One region of the Streptomyces sp. NPDC097617 genome, then DNA from elsewhere that is predicted to be linked to it. Evidence: riboswitches for the same ligand, from Rfam matches in the RefSeq annotation. Region 1 holds a riboswitch; each other region holds the start of a gene.
What was found. A riboswitch is a leader RNA that binds a small molecule or an ion and turns the genes downstream of it on or off. The one in region 1 is predicted to bind thiamine pyrophosphate.

Region 1 (4,478 bases):
TACGTCGCGCAGGTGGACGAGCTCCTCAAGCACAAGGAAGCCGAGCTCCTCGAAGTCTGATGAACGACACTTCCTGGCAGCCGGAGCCGGTTCCGGCGGGTCCCGCATACGATGCGCAGGTGGGCCCGCACACTCGGCCCATGCCCATCGTGCCCGATGCCGCCGGCCGTAACTTCGACGACCGGGAAGCACGCGATCGGGGGGTCGTCGCCGACAGCGACCCCCTCTTCCGCGCCGATACGCCGCCGCAGGAGCCCATGCCCAGCCCCCCGCCTCCGCATGCCCAGCAGCCGCAGGACGCCTCTCCCCCGCCGCCCAAGAAGCGCGCGGGCCGGGACCTGCGTGCGGCCATAGGGGTCGGCGTGGGCCTCGGCGCGGTGATCTTCGCCTCGCTGCTGATCGTCAAGGCCGTCTTCGTCGGCGTCATCGTCGTCGCGGTCGTCGTCGGTCTGTGGGAGCTCACCTCCCGGCTGCAGGAGCAGAAGGGCATCAAGGCACCGCTGGTCCCGCTCGCGGTCGGCGGCGCCGCCATGGTCATCGCCGGATACGTCCGGGGGGCCGAGGGCGCCTGGGTCGCCATGGCCCTGACCGTGCTGGCCGTCCTCGTGTGGCGGATGACCGAACCGCCCGAGGACTACCTCAAGGACGTCACGGCCGGCGCCTTCGCCGCGTTCTACGTGCCCTTCCTGGCCACGTTCGTCGCGATGCTGCTCACCGCCGACGACGGCTCCCAGCGCGTGATCACCTTCCTGCTGCTGACCGTGGTCAGCGACACTGGGGCCTACGCGGTCGGCTGGCGCTTCGGCAAGACCAAGCTCGCGCCGCGCATCAGCCCCGGCAAGACCCGCGAGGGGCTCTTCGGCGCGGTGGCCTTCGCGATGGCGGCCGGCGCGCTGTGCATGGAGTTCCTGATCGACGGCGGCTCCTGGTGGCAGGGCCTGCTGCTCGGTCTCGCGGTCGCGGTCAGCGCCACCCTGGGCGACCTGGGCGAGTCGATGATCAAGCGGGATCTCGGCATCAAGGACATGGGCACCCTGCTGCCGGGACACGGCGGGATCATGGACCGGCTGGACTCCCTGCTTCCCACGGCCCCCGTGGTGTGGCTGCTGCTGGCGGCCTTCGTGGGTACCGGCTGACCCGTCCGGGTTATCCTGGAAAGCGCGCCACTCATAAGTGGTGCGCTTTCCCGTTTTTACGGGATGGACCCGTGAGCTCTCCGGGCACCGGGCGTGCCATCACGTCGACTCCGCTTGTGTGCGGAGATCGCCCGCCCAGGGTTCGTCAGATTTGAGGAGTACCACTCATGGCCCCCCGTCCTGTTCCGGGTGAGCTTACTTTCGTCGCCCCTCGCGGGGCCAAGAAGCCGCCCCGGCACCTCGCCGACATGACCCCGGCCGAGCGCCGCGAGGCGGTCGCCGCGATCGGCGAGAAGCCGTTCCGGGCCAAGCAGCTCTCCCAGCACTACTTCGCGCGGTACGCGCACGACCCGGCCGAGTGGACCGACATCCCGGCGGGCTCGCGGGAGAAGCTCCAGCAGGAGCTGCTGCCGGACCTGATGAACGTCATCCGGCACATCTCGTGCGACGAGGACACGACCCGCAAGACCCTGTGGAAGCTGCACGACGGCACGCTCGTCGAGTCCGTACTGATGCGCTACCCCGACCGGGTCACCATGTGCATCTCCTCGCAGGCCGGCTGCGGCATGAACTGCCCGTTCTGCGCCACCGGCCAGGCGGGCCTGGACCGCAACCTCTCCACCGCCGAGATCGTGCACCAGATCGTCGACGGCATGCGCGCGCTGCGCGACGGCGAGGTCCCCGGCGGCCCGGCGCGCCTGTCGAACATCGTCTTCATGGGCATGGGCGAGCCGCTGGCCAACTACAACCGCGTGGTCGGCGCCATCCGCCGGCTTACGGACCCGGAGCCCGACGGCCTGGGTCTGTCGCAGCGCGGTATCACCGTCTCCACCGTCGGTCTGGTTCCGGCCATGCTGCGCTTCGCCGACGAGGGCTTCAAGTGCCGCCTGGCCGTCTCGCTGCACGCGCCCGACGACGAGCTGCGCGACACCCTCGTGCCCGTCAATACGCGCTGGAACGTCCGCGAGGTGCTGGGCGCCGCGTGGGAGTACGCCGAGAAGTCCGGCCGCCGGATCTCGATCGAGTACGCCCTGATCCGCGACATCAACGACCAGGCCTGGCGCGGTGACCTCCTGGGCAAGCTGCTCAAGGGCAAGCGTGTGCACGTCAACCTGATCCCGCTGAACCCGACGCCGGGCTCCAAGTGGACCGCCTCGCGGCCCGAGGACGAGAAGGCCTTCGTGGAGGCCATCGCCCGCCACGGCGTGCCCGTGACGGTACGGGACACCCGGGGCCAGGAGATCGACGGCGCGTGCGGCCAGCTGGCTGCCTCGGAGCGGTAGATTCCGCCTGTTCGACGTAATTCGGCCACGGGGTACCCTGTGGCCGAACCAATTTCATATTCCGACAGGGGAGCGCCACAGCGCTGAGAGTGCGGTATCCGTCATCCGCAGACCCTCTGAACCTCGCCCCGGTCATTCGGGGTAGGAAGTTCGGTCACCACTCTTGCTGTTGCGCCCTGCCCGGCGTCCGCTCCCGCGGAGCGCCGGGCAGGGCCGCGTCTTCTCCTGGACATCCCAGGAGGAATTCACCAATGAGCACCACCAAGAAGATCGCGGGCGCCGCGCTCGCGGCCGCGCTCGGCGTCACCACGCTCAGTGCCTGCGGCGGCGGCGACGCCAAGGACAAGCCCGCCGGCGCGAGCGAGGCCCCGAAGTCCAAGACCGTCACGCTCGTCTCCCACGACTCCTTCAACGTGACCGACACGGTCCTCAAGGAGTTCGAGCAGCAGAGCGGCTACACGGTCAAGGTCCTGAAGTCCGGCGACGCGGGCACCGCGCTGAACCAGGAGATCCTCACCAAGGGCTCCCCCCGCGGCGACGTGTTCTTCGGGGTGGACAACACCCTCCTCTCGCGCGCCCTCGACAACGGCATCTTCACGCCGTACGAGGCCAAGGGCCTGGCCGGGGTGAAGCCCGAGTTCGTGCTCGACAAGGAGCACCGGGTCACCCCGATCGACTCCGGCGACATCTGCGTCAACTACGACAAGGCCTACTTCGCCGAGAAGAAGCTCGCCCCGCCGCAGACGCTGGACGACCTGATCAAGCCGGAGTACAAGAACCTGCTGGTCACCGAGAACGCCGCGACCTCCTCGCCCGGCCTCGGCTTCCTGCTCGCCTCCGTCGGCAAGTACGGCGACGAGGGCTGGAAGGACTACTGGAGCAAGCTGAAGGCCAACGGCGTCGAGGTCGTCGACGGCTGGGAGCAGGCCTACAACGAGCGCTTCTCCGGCTCCGCGGGCGGCAAGAAGGCCAAGGGCGACCGCCCGCTGGTCGTCTCCTACGCCTCCAGCCCGCCGGTCGAGGTCCTGTACGGCGAGCCGCAGCCGGCCGAGGCCCCCACGGGCGTCGCCACCGGCACCTGCTTCCGGCAGATCGAGTTCGCGGGCCTGCTCAAGGGCGCCAAGAACGAGGAGGGCGGCAAGGCCCTCGTGGACTTCCTGGTCAGCAAGAAGTTTCAGGAGGACATGCCGCTCCAGATGTTCGTGAACCCCGTGACGAAGGACGCCGTCCTGCCGGAGCTGTTCACCAAGCACGGCGTGGTCGTCGAGAAGCCGGAGAACGTGGCTCCGGAGACCATCGCCAAGAACCGTGAGCAGTGGGTCAAGGCATGGACCTCGCTCGTCGTGAAGTAGGCGGTACCAAGGAGCCGGGCGCGGCGCCGGGGGGCGCCGCGCCGGGCTCCGGCCCCCGCGAGGGGGTGCGGGCGACCGCCGTGCGGCTCGCCCTGATGGCCGTCCCCCTCGCCTTCTTCGGGCTGTTCTTCGCCTACCCCGTCGCCGCGATCGTCGGGCGGGGCCTCAAGACAGACGAGGGGTGGCAGTTCGGCCGGTTCGCGGAGGTGCTGAGCCGCCCCGACATCGCCGACGTCCTGTGGTTCACCACCTGGCAGGCGTTCGCCTCCACCGTGCTCACCCTCGTGATCGCCCTGCCGGGCGCGTACGTCTTCGCCCGCTTCGAGTTCCCCGGCAAGCAACTGCTGCGGGCCGTGGTGACTGTTCCCTTCGTGCTGCCGACCGTGGTGGTCGGCACCGCCTTCCTCGCGCTGCTCGGGCGGGGCGGACTGACGGACGAACTCGTGGGCGTCCGGCTCGATACGACCGTCTGGGCGATCCTGCTCGCGCACGTCTTCTTCAACTACGCCGTCGTCGTCCGCACGGTGGGCGGGCTGTGGGCCCAGCTGGATCCGCGCCAGGAGGAGGCCGCCCGGGTACTGGGCGCCGGACGGTTCGCCGCGTGGCGGCGGGTGACGCTGCCCGCGCTGGTCCCGGCGGTGGCCGCCGCCTCGCTGATGGTCTTCCTGTTCACCTTCAGCTCCTTCGGCGTCGTACTCATCCTGGGC
Region 2 (4,478 bases), on a different contig from region 1:
GTGCGGGTTGCGGATGCCCATGCCGGATCCGATGGGGGACCCGAGCGGCATGATCGCCGCGCAGCCCACGTCCTCGAGCTTCCGGGCGAGCACCGGGTCGTCGTTCGTGTACGGCAGGACCGTGAAGCCCTCGTCCACGAGGATCTCGGCGGCGTCCAGCAGTTCGATGCCGTCCGGCAGGAGGGTCCGCTCGTCCGCGACCACCTCCAGCTTGATCCAGTCCGTGCCCAGCGCCTCCCGGGCCAGCCGGGCGGTGAGGACGGCCTCGCCCGCCGTGAAGCAGCCCGCCGTGTTGGGGAGGACCGCGATGCCGAGCCCGGTCAGTACGGACAGGACGGAGCCCTGGACCGTGGGGTCCAGCCGCCGCATCGCGACCGTGGTCAGTTCGGTGCCGGACGCGACGAGGGCGCGTTCGAGGATGTCCAGGCTCGGGGCCCCGCCCGTGCCCATGATCAGGCGCGAGGAGAAGGTCCGGCCGCCGAGGGTGAAGAGGTCGTCCGCCATACGGTCAGCCCCCCTGCACCGCGGTCAGGACCTCGACCCGGTCGCCGTCGCCCACGACGGTGGCCGGCCACTGCCCGCGCGGCACCACCGTCTCGTTGAGCGCGGCGGCGACCCCGGAGGGGGCCGTGGTCAGGATGGCGACCACCGTGTCGAGGGTGGCACCGGCCGCGACCTCGCGCGGTTCGCCGTTGACGGAGATGGTCATGCGTACGACTCCTGACGTGCGGCGGAGAACCGGCGGGGGGTGAAGGGGCGCGCGATCTCCGGAAGTTCGCCGGTGGCCAGCAGCTCGGCGAGGACCTCGCCGGTGAGCGGGGTCAGCAGGACCCCGTTGCGGTAGTGGCCGGTGGCCAGGTGCAGGCCCGGCAGGTCGGTCGGGCCGAGCAGCGGGGCGTTGTCGGGGGATCCGGGGCGCAGGCCCGCCCGGGTCTCGGTGAGCGGCAGTTCGGTGATGCCGGGGACCAGTTCGTGGGCGTCGCGCAGGAGTTCGTAGACCCCGCCCGCGGTGACGGTGGTGTCCCAGCCGAGTTCCTCGCTGGTGGCGCCGACGACGAGTTCGCCGTTCTCGCGCGGCACGAGGTAGACGTGGCTGCCGCGCACGACGGCCCGTACGGTCCGCGACAGGAACGGGGCGTACGCCGCCGGCACCGTGAGCCGCAGGACCTGGCCCTTGACGGGCCGTACGGGGGCCACGACCTCCGGCGGTACGCCCGCCAGCCGGCCGGTGAGCGAGCCCGCGGCCAGGACGACCTGGTCGGCGAACAGTTCCGTACCGTCGCCGAGGAGGGCGCCCGTCGCCCGGTCGGTGGTGGTGAGCAGCTGCTGCGCGCTCGTCCGGTGGATGGTCACGCCGACCCGTTCGCAGGCGGCCAGCAGGGCGGCCGCGAGCCGGCGGGGGTCGACCTGGTGGTCGCCGTCGACGCGCAGGCCGCCGCGCACGCCCGGGGCGAGCAGGGGCTCGAGGCGGCGGCACTCGCGGCCGGTGAGCCACTCGGACTCCAGGCCGCAGCGGCGCTGCAGGGCATGCAGTTCGCGCAGGTGGAGGCGGTCGTCGGAGTCGAGGGCGACGGCGAGGGTGCCGCAGGCGCGGTAGCCGATGTCCATGCCGCCGCTGGCTTCGGCGAGCTCGTCGGCGAACTGCGGATAGCGTGCGGCGGAGGCGAGGCCGAGCCCGAGCAGGGCTTCCTCGCCGTAGTGCAGTTCGGTGACGGGGGCGAGCATGCCGGCCGCGACCTGGGCGGCGCCGCCGCCGGGTGCGGGGTCGGCGAGTACGGTGCGCAGTCCGCGCGCGGCCGCCCGCCAGGCGGTGACCAGGCCGATGATTCCGCCCCCGATGACGAGGACGTCGGATCCCTTGCGGGATGTACGGGATGAGTGCATGGGCGTCCAGCCCCTCCCTTCGCCGGCATGACCCGGATCAGGTTCGTACGGTCGGAGGCCGTCCAGCCTCCCTCTCAGCCCGGTGCGCCGGACTCCCGCGATAGGTACGGTGGCCAGACTAACCCGGCCGTGCACGGCGGGTAAGGCGGCACCTATTCCTGACGGAGCATCAGGTGATTAGGGTGGCGGCGTGAGCGAGCAGACGGAACACAATCAGCACGGCGTCGTGATCGTCGGCGCCGGAATGGCCGGGGTGCAGACCGCGGTCGCCCTGCGCGAACAGGGCTTCACCGGCCCGGTGACCCTGCTGGGAGCCGAACCCCACCAGCCCTACGACCGCCCGCCCCTGTCCAAGGCGGTCCTCCTCGGCAAGGCCGAGGACTCAGCCTTCGGCGTGGACTTCGAAGGGCTCGACATCGACCTGCGGCTCGGCAGCGAGGTCACCGGACTGCGCGCCGCCGACCGCGAGCTGGACACCGAGGTGGGACCGGTCCCGTACGGGGTCCTCGTCCTGGCGACCGGCGCACAGCCGCTGACCCTGCCCGGGACCGAGGGCGTCCCCGGCGTCCACCTGCTGCGCACGCTGGACGACGCCGCCCGGCTGCGCCCGGTGCTGGCCGCCTCGCCCCGGGCCGTGGTCGTCGGGGCCGGCTGGATCGGCGCCGAGTTCGCCACCGCGGCCCGGGAGGCGGGCTGCGAGGTCACCGTGGTCGAAGCCGCGGACCGGGTGCTGGCGGGGGCGCTGCCCGCCGAGGTCACCGGGCCGATGGCGCGCTGGTACGAGGAGGCCGGCGCCGCTCTGATCACCGGGGCGAAGGTCGCCGGGGTCGAGGAGGGCCGGGTCCTGCTGGCGGACGGCCGGGTCCTGCCCGCCGGCGCGGTGGTGGTGGGCATCGGCGCGCGCCCCGCCACCGGATGGCTGGCCGGGACCGGCGTGGAACGCGGCCCCGACGGCTCGGTCACCGCGGACGCGTACCTGCGGACCTCGCTGCCCGGCGTGTACGCGGTCGGCGACTGCGCCTCCTTCCCGTCCGGGCGGTACGGGACGCGGCTGCTCGTGCACCACTGGGACAACGCGCTCCAGGGGCCGCGGACGGTCGCGGCGAACATCCTGGCCGGGGAGCCGGACCGGGTCTACGACCCGGTGCCGTACTTCTGGTCGGAGCAGTTCGGGCGCTTCGTGCAGTACGCCGGACACCACGACGGGGCGGACACCCTGCTCCTGCGCGGGGACCCGGCCGGCCCCGCCTGGTCGGTGTGCTGGCTCAAGGACGGCGCACTCGTCGCCGTCCTGGCCGTGGGCCGTCCCCGCGACCTGGCGCAGGGCCGCAAGCTCATCGAGACGGCCGTCCCGATGGACCCGGCCAAGGTCGGCGACCCCTCGGTCCCGCTGAAGTCGGCCACCGCCTGACGGGCCGGAAAAGCCGGCCCCCGCCGCCGTCCCGGCGGGCCCCGCGACCCGGACGGGGCCGCTCAGGTACCGGCGGCGGAGCCGAGATGGCAGGCTTGTGCCTGTGACCGAGATTGACGCAAAGATCGATGCCCTTGTCCCCTCGTGGCTGTACCTCCCCGACATCGCGGAGATGCTGAACATCGAGGTGACCCGGGTCCGCCAGATGGTCAAGGAAGGGCAGCTCATCGCCGTCCGCCGGGGCGAGAACCGCTCCCTGCAGGTTCCGGCCCCCTTCATCGACGGCGACAAGGTCGTCAAGGGCCTCGTCGGCCTGCTGACCGTGCTGCGCGACGACCGCTTCACCGAGGAGGAGATCCTCGAATGGCTCTTCACCGAGGATCCGACCCTGCCCGGCACCCCCGTGCAGGCGTTGAGCGAGAATCGCGGCACGGAGGTGAAGCGCCGCGCTCAGGCGCTCGCCCTCTGACGACCTGATCGCCTTCGCTCCACAGCGGTGTACGGGCCGGGCCGCGGCCCGGCCCGTACACCGCGTCCACCCCGGGGGGTATACCCATGCAGCTGTCCGACGCCCGGCTCTACCTGTGCACGGACGCCCGCAAGCGCCAGGGTGACCTCCCCGAGTTCCTCGACGCCGTGCTCTCCTCGGGCGTGGACATCGTCCAGCTCCGCGACAAGGGCACGGAGGCGGGGGAGGAGCTCGAACACCTCCAGGTCTTCGCCGAGGCCGCCCGCCGCCACGGCAAGCTCCTCGCCGTGAACGACCGCGCCGACGTCGCCCACGCCATCGGCTCCGACGTGCTGCACCTGGGCCAGGGCGACATCCCCGTCCCCGCGGCCCGCGCCGTCCTCGGCGAGCGGGTGCTGATCGGCCGGTCCTGCCACGCCGAGGACGAGGTCGACGCGGCCGTCGCCGAAGCCGGCGTGGACTACTTCTGCACCGGCCCCTGCTGGCCCACCCCCACCAAGCCCGGCCGCCACGCCCCCGGCCTCGACCTGGTCCGGTACGCGGCCTCCCTCGAGCAGGGCCGTCCCTGGTTCGCCATCGGCGGCATCGACGGCTCGAACCTGGACGAGGTACTGGACGCCGGTGCCACCCGCATCGTGGTCGTCCGCGCGCTCACCGAGGCCACCGACCCCGGTGCGGCCGCGGCGGAGCTCGCCAAGCGGGTCCGCGCCCGCC
Region 3 (4,478 bases), on a different contig from region 1:
ACGGCATCAACAAGCCATGCGGTGACGGCGATGTGCACATCGCCCCCACCCACCCCGAAGATCTGTCCGACGTCCACATCCGGCTCCAGGTCGGCGGCGACCGGGCCCTGTTCCGGGCCAGCGCGGCGCCGCTCGTCGCGTTCCTCGACCGCACCGACCGGATCGTCCCGCTCGGACAGGAGCGCAATCTGGGCGACTTCGAGGAGAACCTCGACGAAGCCCTCGTCAAGATCCTCGCCGAGTCGCAGCAGAACGAGCAGAACGCCGGCTGACCTGCCCACCTATCGCATACGCACCGTTCAGCGCTTGCGCCGCCGGCCCCGGCCGCGGACCGGCCCCGCGGTCGGGACGCCGGTCGGGACGCCGGTCGGGACGCCGGTCGGGACGCTGGCCGGGGATCCCGGTCGGTCGGCAGAAACCACCAGCGCGGCCAGCGCCGTTGTCACGGGGACCGAGGCCACCAGACCGATCGAGCCCACGAGGGTCCGTACGATCTCCTCCGCCACCAGCTCGCTGTTGGCCACGGACCCCATGCTGCTGTTGGCGATCGAGAACAGCAGGAGCAGGGGCAGCGCGGCACCGGCGTAGGCCAGCACCAGGGTGTTGACCACCGAGGCGATGTGGTCGCGGCCGATCCGGATGGCCGCCCGGTAGAGGGCGCGCGGCCCCATCGACGGGTCCGCCTGCCGCAGTTCCCACACCGCCGAGGTCTGGGTGACCGTCACGTCGTCGAGCACGCCCAGCGATCCGATGATCACGCCTGCGAGCAGCAGACCGCTCATGTCGATGTCCGGGTACAGCCCGTGGATCAGCCCGGTGTTGTCATCGGTGTTGCCGCTGAGGAACGCCCAGTCGATGAACCCCGAGCCCAGCAGCCCGATGAGCAGTAGCGAGACGAGCGTGCCGAGGACGGCCACGGAGGTGCGGGCGGTCAGTCCGTGGCACATGTAGAGCGCGATCAGCATGATGGCGCTGGCCCCGATCACCGCCACGACCAGCGGGTTCGAACCCTGCAGGATGGCCGGGAGGATGAAGAGGGTCAGTACGCCGAAGCTGACCACCAGCGCGATCAGCGCGAACAGTCCCCGCATCCGCCCGACCACGACGACCGCGACCGCGAAGATGCCGGCCAGCAGGGCCATCGGGAGTTTGCGGTTCACGTCGATCACCGAGTACTGGAGGTCGCGCGGGGCGTCCGGGGCGTACGCCACCACGACCTCCTGGCCGTCCTCCAACTGCCGTGGCGCGCCCGGCTGGACGATCTCCACGAAGGTGCGGCCCTTCTCCGGGCCGCTGGCGACCTCGACGGTGGCCTTCTTGCACTCACCGGTCTGCTCGGCCTGCGCCTGGCGGCCCCCGGGGGTGGAGGGAGCCGCGGTCGTCGGTACCTGGGCGGCGTTCACGGACTTGCAGTCGACCTGTTCGAGCGAGGTCACCACGCCCTGCTGGGTCTGCCGGTCGAAGCCCACCCCGCTGCGCTCGTGGGCGGGGGCACCGCCCGGCCAGAGCACCGCCATGCCGATGAACACGGCGGCCGCGAAGGGGATCAGTACGGCGGCGATGACCTTGCGCAGGTGCTTCGAGACGGGGGCCGCCGGGCCGTGGCTGTGGCTGTGACCGTGGGAGTGGCCCGAGGAGTTCCCGCCGGAATGACCGCCCCCGGGTCCGCCCGTGTGCCCTCCGGAATGACCGTCGGAGAGTCGCTCGGACTGCGCCGGCGAGGGCAGGTCGACATGTAGGTCGGCATGCCCGTCGGACTGCCCTGGAGAATGCCCGGCGGAGTGCCCTGGGCTCCCGTGTTCGTGGCCGTTGTGGCCATGGGTCGCTGTGGGCTCGGTGGGGGGCTGCGGCGAGGGCGTCACCAGCAGATCATCGCAAGAGATGAGGGGGCCCACTGTTCAGCACGCCATGGATGACGCTAGCGTGGGGGCACCTTTGCACAACGCGGGAGCTCGGAGCACCGGGCTGAGAGGACGCTGATCACCGTACGAGCATCACGGATGCGTACGGGAAGAGGCTGCGTCGACCGCCGAACCTGTTACCGGGTAATGCCGGCGTAGGGAGATCAGGTCTCATGACCATTCAGGACGCACGCACGCCTGCCGTCAGCCAGGACGCCGACGGCCGGACCGAGCGCCAGCCCGGCTGGCACAAGGGATACCTGGCGGGCTCCCGGCCCGACCTTCGGGTGCCGGTCCGCCAGGTCCACCTCACCAACGGCAAGGACGTGACGCTCTACGACACGTCCGGCCCGTACACCGACCCGCAGATCGAGACCGACGTCCGCCGCGGCCTCGCGCCGCTGCGCGAGAACTGGATCATCGGCCGCGGTGACACCGAGGAGTACGCGGGCCGTCCCGCGCGCCCCGAGGACGACGGCATCAAGCACACCTCGCCCCGCGGCGGCCTCAAGAACCTCGACGCGGTCTTCCCGGGCCGCCCCCGGCAGCCCCGCCGCGGCCGGGGCGGCGCCGCCGTCACGCAGCTCGCGTACGCCCGCCGCGGTGAGATCACCCCGGAGATGGAGTACGTCGCGATCCGCGAGAACGTCTCCCCCGAGGTCGTCCGCGAGGAGATCGCCGCAGGTCGCGCCGTGGTTCCGGCGAATGTGAACCACCCCGAGATCGAGCCGATGATCATCGGCAAGCGCTTCCTGGTGAAGGTCAACGCCAACATCGGGAACTCCGCGGTCACCTCCTCCATCGAGGAGGAGGTCGACAAGATGACCTGGGCCACCAAGTGGGGCGCCGACACGGTCATGGACCTCTCGACCGGCCGCAACATTCACACCACCCGCGAGTGGGTGCTGCGCAACTCCCCCGTCCCGATCGGCACCGTGCCGCTCTACCAGGCGCTGGAGAAGGTCGACGGCCGCGCTGAGGAACTGACCTGGGAGATCTACAAGGACACGGTCATCGAGCAGGCCGAGCAGGGCGTCGACTACATGACGGTCCACGCCGGCGTGCTGCTCCCGTACGTGCCGCTGACCGCCCGCCGCAAGACGGGCATCGTCTCGCGCGGTGGCTCGATCATGGCCGCGTGGTGCCTCGCGCACCACAAGGAGAACTTCCTCTACACGAACTTCGAGGAGCTCTGCGAGATCCTCGCGACGTACGACGTCACGTACTCCCTCGGCGACGGCCTGCGCCCCGGCTCGATCGCGGACGCCAACGACGCGGCCCAGTTCGCCGAGCTGAAGACGCTGGGCGAGCTGAACACGATCGCCAAGCGCCACAACGTCCAGACGATGATCGAGGGCCCGGGCCACGTCCCGATGCACAAGATCAAGGAGAACATCGACCTCCAGCAGGAGATCTGCGAGGAGGCGCCGTTCTACACGCTCGGCCCGCTGACCACGGACGTCGCGCCCGCGTACGACCACATCACCTCGGGCATCGGCGCCGCGATGATCGCCTGGTGGGGCACCGCGATGCTCTGCTACGTCACGCCCAAGGAGCACCTGGGCCTGCCCAACCGCGACGACGTGAAGACCGGCGTCATCACGTACAAGATCGCGGCGCACGCGGCGGACCTGGCCAAGGGCCACCCGGGCGCCCAGGAGTGGGACGACGCACTGTCGGACGCGCGGTTCGAGTTCCGCTGGGAGGACCAGTTCAACCTGGCCCTCGACCCGGACACGGCCCGCGAGTTCCACGACGAGACCCTCCCGGCCGAGCCGGCCAAGACCGCGCACTTCTGCTCCATGTGCGGTCCCAAGTTCTGCTCGATGAAGATCTCGCAGGACATCCGCCGCGAGCACGGTGGTGACCTGAAGGCCGACGAGATCCAGGCGGGCATGGCGGAGAAGTCCGCCGAGTTCGCGGCCTCGGGCAGCCGCGTCTACCTGCCGCTCGCCGACTGACCGCGGCAACGGCACAGGACGGACCCGCGACCCATGGGGGGAGCCGCGGGTCCGTCCCGTGCGCCGCGCACAGCCGGCGCACCGTAGCGATCGTGTGCGGGCCCGGGCCCGGGCCCGGGCCTGGGCCTGGTCGGGGCTCGGCCCGTACGCCTGACGCTCGTACCTGGTGCTATTTCGGGTCGTGTTCCGGGCCGCCGAAGTCCGGGCTCGTGAAGTCCGGCGGGCTGTAGCCGGGCCGGGGGGTCTCCGACGGTGAGCCGGGGCTCGTGAAGTCGGGCCGGCTGTACCCCAGGTTGGGGATCCGGCCCGCCGCCGGGGTGCGGGGGGTGGGAAAGCCCGGCCCCGCACTCGGATCGGCCAGCGCGTCCCGCAGGAACGGCACGATGCCGCGCTCCAGCAGGGCGTGCCGCCAGGCCTCGCGGGCCCGCGCGACCTCGTCGGGTATCGCCTCGGTCTCGTTCGCGACCACCTCGGTCGCGCTGTTGCGTACCGCCGTCACCAGCAGCCCGATCACGGCGAAGAGCAGGGCGGCCGCGGTGAGCCCGCCGAAGAGCCAACCCGCCGTCAGCATGGTTTCGGCGAAGGCCGGTTCGGGCTCGATCATCTTCAGGATGTA

Region 2: another riboswitch for thiamine pyrophosphate. It lies ahead of thiO (glycine oxidase ThiO); the one in region 1 lies ahead of ACIQZO_RS27725 (thiamine ABC transporter substrate binding subunit).
Region 3: another riboswitch for thiamine pyrophosphate. It lies ahead of thiC (phosphomethylpyrimidine synthase ThiC); the one in region 1 lies ahead of ACIQZO_RS27725 (thiamine ABC transporter substrate binding subunit).

Annotation. Positions count from the first base shown of each region.
Region 1 is NZ_JBIWCL010000020.1:90,872-95,349, reverse strand. Features, by position in the region: gene frr (ribosome recycling factor) at 1-60, shown strand, start outside; gene ACIQZO_RS27735 (phosphatidate cytidylyltransferase) at 60-1,136, shown strand; gene rlmN (23S rRNA (adenine(2503)-C(2))-methyltransferase RlmN) at 1,304-2,419, shown strand; TPP riboswitch at 2,476-2,585, shown strand; gene ACIQZO_RS27725 (thiamine ABC transporter substrate binding subunit) at 2,671-3,771, shown strand; gene ACIQZO_RS27720 (ABC transporter permease) at 3,867-4,478, shown strand, end outside.
Region 2 is NZ_JBIWCL010000001.1:320,448-324,925, forward strand. Features, by position in the region: gene ACIQZO_RS01535 (thiazole synthase) at 1-504, opposite strand, end outside; gene thiS (sulfur carrier protein ThiS) at 509-709, opposite strand; gene thiO (glycine oxidase ThiO) at 706-1,884, opposite strand; TPP riboswitch at 1,882-1,993, opposite strand; gene ACIQZO_RS01550 (NAD(P)/FAD-dependent oxidoreductase) at 2,075-3,295, shown strand; gene ACIQZO_RS01555 (Rv2175c family DNA-binding protein) at 3,399-3,764, shown strand; gene thiE (thiamine phosphate synthase) at 3,851-4,478, shown strand, end outside.
Region 3 is NZ_JBIWCL010000039.1:1,726-6,203, forward strand. Features, by position in the region: gene ACIQZO_RS37775 (SsgA family sporulation/cell division regulator) at 1-272, shown strand, start outside; gene ACIQZO_RS37780 (YibE/F family protein) at 300-1,865, opposite strand; TPP riboswitch at 1,935-2,080, shown strand; gene thiC (phosphomethylpyrimidine synthase ThiC) at 2,075-3,862, shown strand; gene ACIQZO_RS37790 (hypothetical protein) at 4,032-4,478, opposite strand, start outside.